DNA from 3 places in the Streptomyces sp. NPDC051921 genome. Region 3 is predicted to be linked to each of the others. Evidence: riboswitches for the same ligand, from Rfam matches in the RefSeq annotation. Region 3 holds a riboswitch; each other region holds the start of a gene.

Region 1 (5,158 bases), on a different contig from region 3:
CGTGAGGACCTTCACGCCGTCGGTCTCGGGGGCCGCCGAGAGGGACAGGATCGTGCAGGTGCGCGGGCCGGGGTCCTCGCAGGCGAACCCGAAGTGCAGGTGCGGGACACCGTCGCGGACGGAGACGGCCATCCCCTCCGCCTCGCGCCACGTCAGGCCGGGGCCGGCCGTGATGTGCTGGTGGTCGAGCAGGGCGCCGGTGGCCCAGTCGATGGCGGCGATGTGCGTGTTGCCGGGCAGCGGGGCGGCGTCGAGGCTCTGGCCCTTCAGGGTGTACAGCACGCCGCCGTGGGACGCGTATCCCTGGAAGTCGACGCCGTCCGCGGGGACGGCCGGGGTGAGCCGCTGCTTGGCCTGCCAGACCCCGGCCGCCGCCTGGGCCAGGTCGTACCGCTCGAAGGTCATCACGCCGTTGAGGTTGAAGCGGACCACGAGCTCGTCGGCGCTGCGGTCGATCGTCGGGGTGATGCCGCGGCACGCCGGGTCGGGCCGGTACGGCGGCGTGTGGGCCGAGGAGCCGTAGTCGACGGTCGTCCCGGTCTGGAACGGGAAGCTGGTCACGGCCGTGCCGTAGCCCTCGTTCTTGCTGTTCGGCGAGGACGCGGTCTCGGTCCAGAGCCAGACCGTCCCGTCACGGTTCTCCACGCCCAGGCTGACGCCGTGTCCGAACCCGCGCAGGTACATGTGGCCGGTGATCGCGCCGGACGGGTTGAGCCGGGTCAGGCACAGGTCGCCCTTGGTCTTGCGGGTCGGGTAGTCGACGGCGGCCGGCTCGTCGGGCAGCTTGACGTCGCCCTGCATGATCTGCAGCACGAAGATGTCGCCGGACGCCGGATCGATGCCGAAGCCCTGCATGACCGTGCTGTTCTGCAGCGGACGCCGGTGGAGCAGTTTGCCCACCGGGCCCGCGATGTCTATCTGTCCTGCGATGGTGACGCTCAACGGCACGGCTCCTCTGACGCATGTGTTTCCGTCATGATCGAACCGCGTCAGTCTGCCACTCCTCCCCCTCCGTCCGGAGGAACCGCGCCGCCGGCCGGCGGCGAGCCCGGGCAGTTCGCCGGTTCTGCCCGGACCGGGACGACGGGCGCTAGCCGGCCTCTTCGGTCCAGTACCGGGCGAGGGCCCCCTCCCGGTACGGTGCCGGGCTCACGCTGAGGTCGCCGGCGAAGGGGCGGTCGAGGACGAAGACGAGCAGCAGGCTGAAGCCGATGAGCGCGGCGACGCAGGAGACGAAGAGGAGCTGGATCCGCATCCTGCGCATGCCGTAGAGGAAGGTGAGCGGGATCAGGACGACCGCGCCGCCGAAGGCCAGGACCTGCAGCAGCGGGGGGAGTTCCTGCTCGGCCATGGTGAGGCGGGCCCGGCGCTGGCCGGCGACGTCGTTGAGTCGGGCGACGGCCTCCTCGTAGAAGACCTCCTCGCGCGCGGTCTTCGGCTCGTACGCCTGGAGCGCGTCGAACACGGCCTGGAGCTTGACGGCGGTGGTCCCGTAGCTCGGTTCTCCCGCACGCATCCGGGGCCACTGGTCCTCCACGACCGCGTGGACGTATCCGCTGAGCGCGGCGTCGACCTGGCCGCGCACCGGGGGCGGGAAGGCTGCGGCGTCGCGCGCGATGAGGGCGACGTCGGTGGCCTCGGTCGCGACGATGGTCTGTGTGCTGTCCAGCTGCGTCCAGAGGGTGACGATCACGAAGGCGAGGATGATCCCGTAGATCGCGCCGAACATGCCCAACGTCACCCCGACCATGTCGTTGTGCTCCCCCTCGGCGAGCGAAGGGTACTTGCGGCGGGCGAGCACGCTCCCGGCGACCGCCAGCGCGACGGTCCCGCCGACGGTGAGGAGGGCCAGGGTGAAGGTGCTGAAGTGGTTGAGCAGCCAGAGCGACATGTGCCGGAATACTAGGGATCGATCACCGCCGGGCGCGTGCCCGGACGTGCCGGGAAAGGCTTGATCACCCGCGCGTGTCTGCCCGGGAACACGTGGTTGCCTCCTCCTTCGGACACGGGAGCAGTGGCTCACCCGTACGGGACGGCAAGTGGGCCGACCGGGCCGCCGGTTCGCCCCGCCGGTCCCGCTTCCGACGTGGACCGTCGCGTTCGGCCCGAGGCCGCCCGGCCCCGGCGGGCCGCGTGTAGGGTGGCGGTGCAGCTGGTTCGCCCCGCCATCCAGGCGGGCGCGTCGCAAGAGGGAACCCGGTGGGAATCCGGGACTGCCCCGCAGCGGTGAGCGGGAACGACCGCCGTCACACAGCACTGGGCCGATGCACACGGCCTGGGAAGCGACGGCCAGTAGGTGTCCTCCGTCAGGAGGGCGTGCCCGCGAGTCCGAAGACCTGCCCGTTGCCCGCACGCGGACGATTCCGCGCGCGGATCTCCCGGCGACCTCGTGGGCGGGTCGGAGTGGAACGAGACGTACGACGGCGCGGGCGCCGGCGCCGCGCGGCGCGTGCTCGTCCCCGTCCCGTCCGTCACCCCTTCGCGCCCCCGTCCCGCCGGGATCTCAGGGATGCAGATCGCGAAGGAGATCTCCGTGAGCACGAAGTCCACGACCGCGGCCGCTCAGGCCACCGTGTACGGCTATCCCCGCCAGGGACCCGGGCGGGAACTGAAGAAGGCCGTCGAGGGGTACTGGAAGGGGCGGGTCGACGCCGCGGCCCTCCGGTCCGTCGCCGCCGAGCTGCGCGCCGCGAACTGGCGGCAGCTGTCCGAGGCCGGTGTCGGCGAAGTCCCCACCGGAGACTTCTCGTTGTACGACCACGTCCTCGACACCACCGTGATGGTGGGCGCGGTGCCCGAGCGGCACCGGGAGGCCGTCGCCGCGGATCCGCTCGCCGGGTACTTCGCCATGGCGCGCGGCACGCAGGACGTGGCCCCGCTGGAGATGACGAAGTGGTTCGACACCAACTACCACTATCTCGTCCCGGAGTTGGGGCCGGACACGGTGTTCTCGGCCGACTCCGCCAAGCAGGTCGCCGAACTGCGCGAGGCACTCGCGCTCGGCCTGACGGCCCGGCCCGTCCTGGTCGGGCCCGTCACCTACCTGCTGCTGGCCAAGCCGGCGCCCGGCGTGGCCGCCGGCTTCGACCCGCTCACGCTGCTCGACCGGCTCCTTCCGGTGTACGCGCAGGTCCTCGCCGATCTGCGGGCGGCCGGCGCGCAGTGGGTGCAGCTGGACGAGCCCGCCCTCGTGCAGGACCGGACGCCGGCCGAGCTGAACGCCGCCGCGCGCGCCTACCGTGACCTCGGTGCGCTCGCCGACCGGCCGAAGATCCTCGTCGCCTCCTACTTCGACCGGCTCGGGGAGGCCCTGCCCGTGCTCGCCAAGGCGCCCGTCGAGGGGCTGGCGCTGGACTTCACCGGACCGGCCGCCACCCACCTCGGCGCGCTCGCCGCCGTGGGCGGACTGCCCGGGAAGCGCCTGGTCGCGGGCGTCGTCGACGGCCGCAACGTCTGGGTCGGCGACCTGGAGAAGTCCCTCGCCGTCCTCGGCACGCTGCTCGGCCTCGCCGACCGCGTGGACGTCTCCGCCTCCTGCTCCCTGCTGCACGTGCCGCTCGACGCGTCCGCCGAGAAGGACGTCGACCCGCAGATCCTGCGCTGGCTCTCCTTCGCCCGGCAGAAGACCGCGGAGGTCGTGACCCTGGCGAAGGGCCTGTCGGCCGGCGCCGGCGCCGTCGCCGGCGAGCTGTCGGCGAACCGCGCGGCGCTCGCCTCCCGCGCGCACTCCCCCGTCACCCGGAACCCGGCCGTGCGCGCCCGCGCCGCGGCCGTCACCGCCGCCGACGCGCGCCGCTCGCAGGCGTACCCCGAACGGGCCGCGGCCCAGCGCGACCGACTGCGCCTGCCGCTGCTGCCGACCACCACGATCGGCTCCTTCCCGCAGACCGCCGAACTGCGCGGCGCCCGCGCGGACCTCCGGGCCGGCCGGATCGACGCCGACGGCTACGCGGAACGCATCCGGGCCGAGATCCAGGAGGTGATCGCCTACCAGGAGAAGACCGGCCTCGACGTCCTCGTGCACGGGGAGCCGGAACGCGACGACATGGTGCAGTACTTCGCCGAGCGGCTCGACGGCTACCTGGCCACCCGGCACGGCTGGGTCCAGTCGTACGGCACCCGCTACGTCCGCCCGCCGATCCTGGCCGGCGACATCTCCCGCCCCGCGCCGATGACCGTCCGCTGGACGGCGTACGCCCAGTCCCTCACGGACCGGCCGGTCAAGGGCATGCTCACCGGCCCGGTCACCATGCTCGCCTGGTCCTTCGTCCGTGACGACCAGCCGCTCGCCGAGACCGCCCGGCAGGTCGCCCTCGCCCTGCGCGACGAGGTGGGCGACCTGGAGGACGCGGGCACGGCGGTCATCCAGGTCGACGAGCCCGCCCTGCGCGAGACGCTGCCGCTGCGCGCCGCCGACCGGCCGGACTATCTCGCCTGGGCGACGGAGGCCTTCCGCCTCACCACCGGCGGGGTGCGGCCGGACACGCAGATCCACACCCACATGTGCTACGCCGAGTTCGGCGACGTCGTCCAGGCCATCGACGACCTCGACGCCGACGTCATCAGCCTGGAAGCGGCCCGCTCCCACATGCAGGTCGCCCGGGAACTCGCCGCCCACGGCTATCCCCGCGAGGCCGGGCCCGGCGTCTGGGACATCCACTCCCCGCGGGTCCCGAGCGCCGAGGAGGCGACGGCCCTGCTGCGCGCCGGTCTGCGGGCCATCCCGGCCGAGCGGCTGTGGGTGAACCCCGACTGCGGGCTGAAGACCCGCGGCTGGGCGGAGACCCGGGCCTCATTGGACCACCTCGTGGCGGCCGCCCGTAGCGTGCGCGGTGAGCTCCCCACCGCCTGATCCCGCTCCTCGCCCCGACCGGCCCGGGGGCGGGCGCGTCGCGCTCCGCCCCGGGCCGGGCCCCTGCCCATCCCCACCAGCTGCAAGGACGGTTCATGGACATCACGACGGTGGTCTACCCGGGAGAGTCGGCGCTCGCGCTCGCGGACGAGTTCGTCCACCTGCGACGGCTCGCCGCGCGCGGGCGGATCCCGGGGCAGGACGACCGGCACGCCCGGGAGTTGCGCGAGCGGATCGCCGAGGAGGCGCGGTCGCCGGGTTTCCTGGCCGTGACGGCGCGGGCGGACAGTCTCCTGTGCGGGTTCG
Region 2 (5,158 bases), on a different contig from region 3:
CACAGGTCGACGTGCAGGCGCGCCACGAGCAGGGGTGTGCCCGGCGTCTCTTCGCTCACGTCGTGGGAAACCATGCGGTCATCGTATCGATTCCCGGTCCGGGTTCCGGAATGTGATCTCACATGACGGACAGATCGCGTTCGGCTGTCGGACGGTCCGACGGGCCGGTGAGGTAGACGACGAGCGGGCTGCCGGTCCGCGGATGCGGGATGACCTCGGCTTCCACCCCGTAGACGTCGCGCAGGAGGGCGGGGGTGAGCACCTCTGCCGGTGTTCCCTCGGCGACGACGCGGCCGCCCTTGAGGACGTGGAGGCGGTCGCAGTAGGCCGCGGCGAGGGTGAGGTCGTGCAGCGCGAGGAGGTTGGTGGTGCCCAAGTGGCGCACGAGGGAGAGGATTTCCAGCTGGTAGCGGATGTCCAGGTGGTTGGTGGGTTCGTCGAGGACGAGCAGCTCGGGCTCCTGGACGAGCGCGCGGGCGACCAGGGCGCGCTGCCGTTCGCCGCCGGAGAGCTCGGGGTACGGGCGCTCGGCGAGGCGAGCGATGCCGACCCGGGCCAGCGCCGCGTCCGTCCGGGCGAGGTCGGCGGAGCTGTCGCCCTCCCAGAAGCGCTTGTGCGGGGAGCGCCCGAGGGCGACCAGCTCGCGGACGGTCAGCTCGAACTCGGCGGCGCTCTCCTGCGGCACGGTCGCCACCCGGCGGGCCCGCGCCCGGGGGCCCATCGCGTGCAGGTCGGCGCCGTCGAGCAGGGCGCGGCCCGAGGTGGGCGCGAGGGTGCCGTAGAGGCAGCGCAGCAGGGTGGTCTTGCCGCTGCCGTTGGGGCCGACGAGGCCGACGGTCTCGCCGGGGCGGACGACGAGGTCGGCGGGGTGGAGCCGGTCGCCGTACGCCATCCCCTGGACGCGCAGTCCGGTCATGCGGTCACCCCTTCGGCGCGGCGGCGCATCAGCCAGAGGAAGAAGGGGCCGCCGGTGAGCGCGGTGAGGACGCCGACGGGGATGTCCTGGGGCGCGGCGACGGTGCGGGCGGCGAGGTCGGCGAGGACGAGGGCGACCGCGCCGCCGAGGGCGGCCACCGGCAGCAGCCGGCGGTGCGGTGCGCCGACGGCCATGCGGGCGGCGTGCGGGACCATCAGGCCGACGAAGCCGACGGCGCCGCTGGCCGCGACCATGACGGCGGTGACGAGGGAGGCGAGGACGAAGACGAGGGCGCGGAAGCGGGCGGTGTCGAGGCCGAGGACGGTGGCGCCCTCCTCGCCGACGAGCAGCAGGTCGAGCGGCCGGGCGAGGGTGAGCAGGAGGCCGGTGCCGAGCGCGAGGACGGCGGCGGGCAGCACGAGGCCGTCCCAGCGGGCGCTGCCGAGGCCGCCGAGGGACCAGAACAGCGCCTCCTGGAACTGTTCGGGCCGGCCGGCGACGACCAGGAGCAGGGTGGTGAGCGCGGACAGGATGTAGGAGACGGCCACGCCGGCGAGCACGAGCCGGGCGCCGGTGAGGGTGCCGCCGCGCCGGGCGAGGGCGTAGACGAGGACGAGCGAGAGCAGGGCGCCGGCGAAGGCCCCCGCGGGCAGGGCGACGGTGGTGGTGACGCCGCCGGCGGCGCCGAGGACGAGGACGCACACGGCGCCGGCGGAGGCCCCGGAGGAGATCCCGAGCAGGAAGGGGTCGGCGAGCCGGTTGCGCACGAGGGCCTGGAGGACGGCGCCGACGACGGCGAGCCCGGCGCCGACGACGGCGCCGAGCAGGACCCGGGGCAGCCGGACGTCGAGCACGATCGTCCGGTACGGGGAGGGCCCGGCCCGCCCGGTCAGGGCGTCGAGCACCTGGCCGGGCGGGACGCGGACGGAGCCGAGCGCGAGCGAGGCGACGACGGCCGCCGCGAGCGTCACGAGCAGTCCGGCGACGACGGCCGGGTACCGCTTCGCCGGGCTCATCGCGCGGGGTGCAGCTGGGTGGCGAGCTTGTCGACGGCGGCGGGGGCCCGGACGCCGAGGACGGTGTCGGAGAGCGGCATCACGGCGAAGCGGCGGTTCTTGATCGCGGGGACCTCGCGCAGGGCGGGGTCGTCGAGGAGGCGCCGCTTCTTCTGCTCGACGGTGGTGGAGCCGTAGTCGTAGATGACGACGACCTCGGGCTTGCGGGCGACGACCTGTTCCCAGGTGGCGTCGCCGAAGGCCTTGTCGAGGTCGGCGAAGACGTTGCGGCCGCCGGCGCGGGTGATGATCTCGTTGCCGATGCCCTTGCCGCCGGCGGTGAAGGCCGTCTTGTCGCCGCTGTCGTAGACGAAGACGGAGACGGGGGCGACGCCCTTGAGGCGCCGTTCGGCGGCGGCGACGGTGTTCTTCGCGGTGGCGGCCCAGGTCGCGGCCCGGTCGGCGGCACCGAAGGTGCGGCCGACCTCGTCGACCTCGCGGTAGAGGTCGGCGAAGGAGCTCCTGCCGCTGGGGCAGTACTCGGTGTTGAGGCGGGTGGCGATCCCGGCGCGCTCCAGGTCGGCGCGGCTCCGGCCGGCCGTGGCGTCGAAGGCGGAGGCGTACCCCCCGTAGACGAAGTCGGGGTTCGCGGCGAGCAGGGCCTCCTTGGAGGGGTACTCCTTCGCGAGCACGGGGACGGCGTCGTAGGCCTTCTTGTAGGAGGGGAGGACGGCGTCGTCCAGGTAGGCGGTGCCGACCAGGGACTTCTCCAGGCCGAGGGCGAGCATGACCTCGGTGACGTGCTGGTTCATGGTCACCGCGCGCTGGGGCGGGGCCTGGTAGGTGGTGCTCACGCCGCAGTTGGCGACGGTGTACGGGAAGCCGGGCGCGGGCCGTGCCGAGGGCTTGGCGGCGGGGGCCGAGCAGGCGGCGAGGAGGGACATGAGCGCGGCGGCGGGCAGCAGTGACGTACGGCGCCAGGACATGACGGAACGGGCCTCCTGACGGGGATCTCCGCGTCCCCGATCGGTGGTGGGAAGGCGGCAGGTCAGTTCCTGGCTTCCATCCCGGGAGGGATGGTCACAGTGGCGGGACCGTGCCGGATTCGCACCGGCTTCCTGGCTCCTGCCGCCCGTTGGTCGCGCTCAGTCTCGCATGATCATCGGAGCGGTCACTCGTACGCCTCGACGACCTTGACCTCTTCCTCCGTCACGACGCCCTCGACGATCGTGTACGAGCGGAACTGGAAGGGGCCCGCGCCGTCGGTGTCGGCGGTGGAGACGAGGACGTAGTGGGCGTTCGGCTCGTTGGCGTAGGAGATGTCCGTACGGGACGGGTAGGCCTCGGTCGCCGTGTGCGAGTGGTAGACGATCACCGGCTCCTCGTCCCGGTCGTCCATGTCGCGGTAGAGCTTCAGCAGGTCGCCGGAGTCGAACTCGTAGAAGGTGGGCGAGCGCGCGGCGTTCAGCATGGGGATGAAGCGCTCGGGGCGGCCGCTGCCGACCGGACCCGCGACCACGCCGCAGGCCTCGTCGGGGTGGTCCGCACGGGAGTGTTCCACGATCTGGTCGAACAGGGCTCGGGTGATGGTCAGCATGCCGACAGGATAAGCAGACGGGCCGCCCCGTACCGAGGAGTGGTACGAGACGGCCCGGATGCCGAGACGGTGCCGGTCAGGAGCGCTTGGCGAAGGCGGCGCCCTCGGGGTTGCGGGCCTTGAGCACCAGGTAGGCGACGGCCAGGAGCAGGCCCCAGACCGGCGCGCCGTACAGGGCGACCCGGTTGTCCGCGTCCATGCCCATGGTCACGACGACCATGCCGATGAAGGCGAGCGAGAAGACGCTGAACCAGATGCCGCCCGGCGCCTTGAACGAGGACTGCGGCAGCTCGCCCCGGTCGGCCTTGAGCCGGTAGCGGATCTGGCAGATCAGGATGACGATCCAGGCCCACATGCCGGAGATGGTGGCGAAGGAGACGACGTAGTTGAACGCCTCGCCGGGCCACTGGTAGTTGATCCAGACGCCGACCGTCATCAGCGCGGCCGAGACGGTGGTGCCGACCAGCGGGGTGCCGGACTTCGTGAGCTTCGTGAAGACCTTCGGGCCCTGGCCGTTGAGCGCGAGGTCGCGCAGCATGCGGCCGGTCGAGTACATGCCCGAGTTGCAGGAGGACAGGGCCGCCGTCAGGACGACGAAGTTGACGATGGCGGCGCCGACGCCGAGGCCCATGCGCTCGAAGGCCGCGACGAACGGGCTGACACCCGGCTTGAACGCGGTCCACGGGACGACCGACAGGATCATGATCAGCGCGCCGACGTAGAAGACGGCGATGCGCCACGGCACGGTGTTGATGGCCTTCGGCAGGACCGTCTTCGGGTCCTTCGACTCGCCCGCGGTCACGCCGACCAGCTCGACGGCGAGGAAGGCGAACATGACCATCTGAAGGGTCATCAGGGTCGAGAAGATGCCGTCCTTGCCGGCGAAGAAGCCGCCGAGGCTCCACAGGTGGGTCACCGAGGCGGTGTCGCCGGCGTCGGAGAAGCCGAGGGTCAGGATGCCCGCGCAGATGAGGATCATGCCGACGATCGCGGTGACCTTGACCATCGAGAACCAGAACTCCAGCTCACCGAAGAGCTTCACGGAGATGAGGTTGGCGCCGTAGAGGATCACGGTGAAGACGAGGGCGGACAGCCACTGCGGGATGTCCCACCAGTACGTCATGTAGGTGGCCGCGGCGGTGACTTCGGTGATGCCGGTGACGACCCAGAAGAGCCAGTACGTCCAGCCGGTCACGAAGCCCGCGAACGGGCCGATGAACTCACGCGCGTACTCCGAGAAGGAGCCCGACACGGGGCGGTACATGAGGAGCTCGCCGAGCGCCCGCATGATGAAGAAGATGACGAGGCCCGCGACGGCGTACGCGAGGATCAGGCTCGGTCCCGCGATGGAGATGCCCTTGCCCGCGCCCAGGAACAGGCCGGTACCGATGGCACCGCCGATCGCGATCATCTGGATCTGGCGTGCGCCGAGTGCCCGGTGGTAGCCCTCGCCCGCCGCGGTGTCCGCGGCCTCGTTGCCGTCGTGCTGCTGGTCGACCTGCGCAGAGGTCATGGTGGTGCGCCTTTCTCCATGCTGATCCGCGCACCGGCCGGCTCGGCCGTCTGTGCTGCGGACCAGGTCCTGATCCCCCCGGATGTGGAATGGAGTGCCACCGGCGGTCAGCCGGTCGAAGCGCCCCCGGGGACAGG
Region 3 (5,158 bases):
GAAGCTACGCGCGTTGCGTCCGGCCCGGAACGGCACGGTTTACCCGGGGTCGCACGGTGACCGCATCGTGGACAGCCCGTCCGTCCGACCCGGAAGCGGAATCTCCGGACCTCGATTCGGGACACCACGTCGCCCGACCCAGTTCACCTTCCGTTCACCCAGGTTGCCTACGTTCAACCTGCCACTGACGTCAAACGATTGCCTGGGTAAATGGAACACATCACGCTGCTGCTCGCGATTGTGGTCGTGACAGCTCTCGTGTTCGATTTCACGAACGGTTTCCACGACACCGCCAACGCGATGGCGACGACCATCTCGACCGGTGCCCTCAAGCCCAAGACGGCGGTGGCCATGTCCGCCGTGCTGAACCTCGTCGGCGCGTTCCTGTCGGTGGAGGTCGCCAACACGATCTCCAAGGGACTGGTCAACGAGGAGGGGATCCAGCCCGAAGTCATCCTCGCCGCGCTCGTCGGCGCGATCCTCTGGAACCTGGTGACCTGGCTGGTCGGACTGCCGTCCAGCTCCTCCCACGCCCTGATGGGTGGCCTCATCGGCGCGACCGTGGCCTCGATCGGCATCAGCGGCGTCAACGGCGAGGTCGTCGTGACGAAGGTGCTCATCCCCGCGATCGCCGCCCCGGTGGTCGCCGGCGTGGCCGCGATGCTCGCCTCCCGCCTGACGTACCGCCTCGGCAAGAACGCGCCCGAGAAGGCGACGGCGAAGGGCTACCGGGCCGGCCAGATCGCCTCCGCCGGTCTCGTCTCCCTCGCCCACGGCACCAACGACGCGCAGAAGACCATGGGCATCATCACCCTGGCCCTGGTCGCCGGCGGCACCCTCGCCCCCGGCTCCAACCCGCCCGTCTGGGTCATCGTCTCCGCCGGCACGGCGATCGCGCTCGGCACCTACCTCGGCGGCTGGCGCATCATCCGCACCATGGGCAAGGGCCTCACGGACCTCCAGCCGCAGCAGGGCTTCGCCGCCCAGACCAGCGCGGCCACGGTCATCCTGGCCTCCTCCCACCTCGGCTTCTCCCTCTCGACCACGCACTCCGTCTCCGGCGCCGTCATGGGCGCGGGCCTGGGCCGCAAGGGCGGTGTGGTCCGCTGGTCGACCGCCACCCGCATGTTCGTCGCCTGGGGCCTGACCCTGCCGGCCGCCGGCCTGGTCGGAGCGGGAGCCGAGTACGTCGCCCGTCAGGGCGACTGGGGCGTCTACACGGTCGCGGCCTTCCTGGTCGCCTCCTGCCTCGGCATCTGGCTCCTCTCCCGTCGTCACGTCGTCGACCACAACAACGTCAACGACGTCGAGACCGGGACCGAGCCCGCGGGTGTCGTCACCACCGCCATCGCGGCCGTCACCCCGCCGCCGGCCGGCTCCGTCGCCGCCGTCGCGGACGAGGACCTGAAGGCCACCATCCCCGCCCCGGGCCCGACCGACCCGGCCGCTCCCCCGGCCCCCGCCGCCGCGGTCTAAGGAACTGGAACCAAGCATGAAGATCGACTGGGCAGCTCTCGGCTCCGTCTTCGGAGTCAGCCTCGTGGCCACCGTCGCCCTCGTGGCCCTCTTCACCCTCGGTGTCGTCGGCCTCGGCAAGCAGGAGGAGGCCGCGGCGAACGGCGGCTCCGCCACCCTGGCCCGCACCGGCGCCTACCTCTGCTTCGCCCTGTGCGCGGCGGCCGTCGCGTACGGCATCTATCTGATCGTCGCCTGACGCTCGACGGACCATCCGGCCGGGCGGCCCCCCACCACGGGTGCGGGGCCGCCCGGCCGCCGTGTTTGTGGTGCTTCGCACAGTGACGCGACGCAGGTCAAGGGTGAGTTGACGGGTGTTCGCGGAGCGTGGTGGACTGCCGAAGCCATTACGGCGGCAAGCAGAGGAAGTCCGGTGCGAATCCGGCACGGTCCCGCCACTGTGACCGGCCCCGACGGGCCGGGAGTCAGGAACTCTCGCCGCCGGTCACGTCGAGCCAGGGCGCGGACCCTGAGTGAGGACACAGTGCCATGCCCGGCCGCGGCCCCCGACCTTCCCGTGCCCGCACCCCCCGTCCCTCCCGCGTGTTCGCGTACGGAGCCGCCGCCGGCCTCGCCGTCGACCTGCTCGTGGGCGATCCGCGCCGCGGCCATCCCGTCGCCGCGTTCGGCCGCGCGGCCGGTGCGGTCGAACGGGTCCTGTGGCGCGACGACCGCGGCCGGGGCGCCCTGCACACCGCCGTCTGCGCGGGCGGAACCGTCGCGCTCGGCGCCCTCGCCGCCCGGACCCTGCGGGGCAGCCGCGCCGCATCCGTCGCCCTGACCGCCGCCTCCGTGTGGGCCGTCGTCGGCGGTACGACCCTGGGGCGCGAGGCCCGTGCGATCGGCGGGGCGCTCGCCGCCGGCGACCTGGAGGTGGCCCGGGAACGGATGCCGCACCTCGTCGGCCGCGACCCGCAGGCCCTCGACGGGCCCGCGATGGCCCGCGCGGTCGTTGAGTCCGTCGCCGAGAACACCTCCGACGCCGTCGTGGGCGCCCTCTTCTGGGGCGCGGTGGCCGGCGTGCCCGGCCTGCTCGGCTTCCGGGCGGTGAACACCCTGGACGCCATGGTCGGCCACCGGTCCCCCCGCTACCGTCGCTTCGGCTGGGCCTCGGCCCGGCTCGACGACCTCGCCGGCTGGCCGGGCGCCCGGCTCACCGCCGTCCTCACCACCGTCGCCGGCGGGAACCCGCGCGGGGCGGCGAAGGCCTGGCGCGAGGACGCCGGGCGGCACCCCAGCCCCAACGCGGGACCGGTGGAGGCCTCGTTCGCCGGAGCCCTCGGCGTACGGCTCGGCGGGACCCTGTCGTACGGCGGGCGGATCGAGCACCGGCCCGTGCTCAACGGGACGGGGCGGGCCGTCGAGGTGACCGACATCGACCGGGCGGTCCGGCTGTCCCGCCGGGTGACCTGGCTGACCCTGGCCGCCTGTGTGGGCGGCCGGACCATCGCGTGCGCGCTGAGGAAGCGGAGGAACGTATGAGAGGCGGGGGGCTGCTCGTCGCCGGGACCACGTCCGACGCGGGCAAGAGCGTCGTCACGGCCGGCATCTGCCGGTGGCTGGTCCGGCAGGGGCTGAAGGTCGCACCCTTCAAGGGACAGAACATGTCCCTCAACTCCTTCGTGACGCGGGACGGCGCGGAGATCGGGCGCGCGCAGGCCATGCAGGCGCAGGCGGCCCGGGTCGAGCCGAGCGCGCTGATGAACCCGGTGCTGCTCAAGCCCGGCAGCGACCGCTCCAGCCAGGTCGTGCTCATGGGCAAGCCGGTCGGCGAGCTCAGCGCGCGCGGCTACCACGGCGGCCGGCAGAAGGAGCTCTTCGAGCCGGTTCTGGCGTGCCTGGAGGAACTGCGGGGCACGTACGACGCCGTGATCTGCGAAGGGGCGGGCAGTCCGGCCGAGATCAACCTGCGGCGCACGGACATCGTGAACATGGGCGTCGCACGGGCCGCGCGGCTGCCCGTCGTCGTGGTCGGCGACATCGACCGGGGCGGGGTGTTCGCCCAGTTCTTCGGGACGACGGCACTGCTGGCGCCCGAGGACCAGGCGCTCGTCGCGGGCTATCTCGTGAACAAGTTCCGCGGTGACGTGACCCTGCTGGAACCCGGACTGGACATGCTGCACGGCCTCACCGGGCGCCGCACCTTCGGCGTCCTGCCGTACGCGCACGGCCTCGGCATCGACGAGGAGGACGGCCTGCGGGTCTCGCTGCGCGGCGCCGTGCGCGAGTCGGTCGTGGCGCCGCCGCTGGGCGCGGACGTGCTGCGCGTCGCCGTCTGTGCCGTGCCCCTGATGTCCAACTTCACCGACGTGGACGCGCTCGCCGCCGAACCGGGCGTCGTCGTCCGCTTCGTGGACCGGCCCGAGGAACTCGTCGACGCCGACCTGGTCGTCGTGCCGGGGACCCGCGGCACCGTCAGGGCGCTCGCCTGGCTGCGCGAGCGCGGCCTCGCCGACGCGCTGGCCCGGCGGGCCGCCGAGGGCCGCCCGGTGCTCGGCATCTGCGGCGGATTCCAGGCCCTGGGCGAGCGCATCGACGACGAGGTCGAGTCGAAGGCCGGCACCGTCGACGGCCTCGGCCTGCTGCCCGTACGGGTCCGGTTCGCGCCCGAGAAGACGCTGGCCCGGCCGGTCGGCGAGGCGCTCGGCGAGCGGGTCGAGGGCTACGAGATCCACCACGGCGTCGCGGAGGTCCTCGGCGGCGCCCCCTTCCTGGACGGCTGCCGCGTCGGCGCGGTCTGGGGCACCCACTGGCACGGCTCCCTGGAGAGCGACGCCTTCCGCCGCGCCTTCCTCCGCGAGGTCGCGGCGGCCGCCGGGCGCCGCTTCGTCCCGGCCCCCGACACCTCCTTCGGCGCCCTCCGGGAGGAACAGCTCGACCGCCTCGGCGACCTGATCGAGGAGCACGCCGACACGGACGCGCTGCTCCGCCTGATCGAGAAGGGCGCGCCGGAGGGGCTGCCGTTCGTGCCGCCGGGTGCGCCGTGACCGCCCCGCTCGCGACGCCCGCCCCGACCTCCGTACGACCCGAAGGAGTGACCGCCCGATGAGTACCCGCTACCCGTTCACCGCCGTCGTCGGCATGGACGACCTGCGGCTCGCGCTGCTGCTGAACGCCGTCAGCCCGGCGGTGGGCGGCGTGCTGGTCCGGGGCGAGAAGGGGACCGCCAAGTCCACGGCGGTCCGCGCGCTCGCCGAGCTGCTGCCGGAGGTCGCGGTGGTCGCCGGCTGCCGCTTCAGCTGCGACCCGGCCGCGCCCGACCCGGGCTGCCCGGACGGCCCGCACGGCGAGGGGGCGCAGGAGGCGCGGCCCGCGCGGATGGTGGAGCTCCCGGTCGGCGCGTCCGAGGACCGGCTGGTCGGCGCGCTGGACATCGAGCGGGCGCTCGCGGAGGGCGTGAAGGCCTTCGAGCCGGGGCTCCTCGCCGACGCGCACCGGGGCATCCTGTACGTCGACGAGGTCAACCTGCTGCACGACCACCTCATCGACCTGCTGCTCGACGCCGCAGCCATGGGCTCCTCGTACGTCGAGCGCGAAGGCGTGTCCGTGCGGCACGCGGCCCGCTTCCTGCTGGTCGGCACCATGAACCCCGAAGAGGGCGAGCTGCGCCCGCAGTTGCTGGACCGGTTCGGCCTGACCGTGG

Evidence for each region. Region 3 has a riboswitch for cobalamin ahead of AB0M16_RS11590 (cobalamin biosynthesis protein). Riboswitches for the same ligand answer to the same signal wherever they lie in the genome.
Region 1: linked by a shared signal. The riboswitch ahead of metE (5-methyltetrahydropteroyltriglutamate--homocysteine S-methyltransferase) and the one ahead of AB0M16_RS11590 (cobalamin biosynthesis protein) in region 3 are both predicted to bind cobalamin.
Region 2: linked by a shared signal. The riboswitch ahead of AB0M16_RS06905 (ABC transporter substrate-binding protein) and the one ahead of AB0M16_RS11590 (cobalamin biosynthesis protein) in region 3 are both predicted to bind cobalamin.

What each region holds. Positions count from the first base shown of each region.
Region 1 covers NZ_JBFAXU010000019.1:45,210-50,367, reverse strand. Annotated here, with positions in the region: gene AB0M16_RS24290 (hypothetical protein) at 1-942, opposite strand, end outside; gene AB0M16_RS24285 (DUF4239 domain-containing protein) at 1,091-1,891, opposite strand; cobalamin riboswitch at 2,187-2,338, shown strand; gene metE (5-methyltetrahydropteroyltriglutamate--homocysteine S-methyltransferase) at 2,534-4,852, shown strand; gene AB0M16_RS24275 (GNAT family N-acetyltransferase) at 4,948-5,158, shown strand, end outside.
Region 2 covers NZ_JBFAXU010000004.1:50,473-55,630, reverse strand. Annotated here, with positions in the region: gene AB0M16_RS06920 (putative leader peptide) at 1-74, opposite strand, end outside; gene AB0M16_RS06915 (ABC transporter ATP-binding protein) at 119-916, opposite strand; gene AB0M16_RS06910 (iron ABC transporter permease) at 913-1,932, opposite strand; gene AB0M16_RS06905 (ABC transporter substrate-binding protein) at 1,929-2,897, opposite strand; cobalamin riboswitch at 2,940-3,081, opposite strand; gene AB0M16_RS06900 (M67 family metallopeptidase) at 3,083-3,508, opposite strand; gene AB0M16_RS06895 (amino acid permease) at 3,585-5,021, opposite strand.
Region 3 covers NZ_JBFAXU010000007.1:57,038-62,195, forward strand. Annotated here, with positions in the region: gene AB0M16_RS11580 (inorganic phosphate transporter) at 211-1,476, shown strand; gene AB0M16_RS11585 (hypothetical protein) at 1,493-1,714, shown strand; cobalamin riboswitch at 1,837-1,971, shown strand; gene AB0M16_RS11590 (cobalamin biosynthesis protein) at 2,005-2,997, shown strand; gene AB0M16_RS11595 (cobyric acid synthase) at 2,994-4,502, shown strand; gene AB0M16_RS11600 (putative cobaltochelatase) at 4,561-5,158, shown strand, end outside.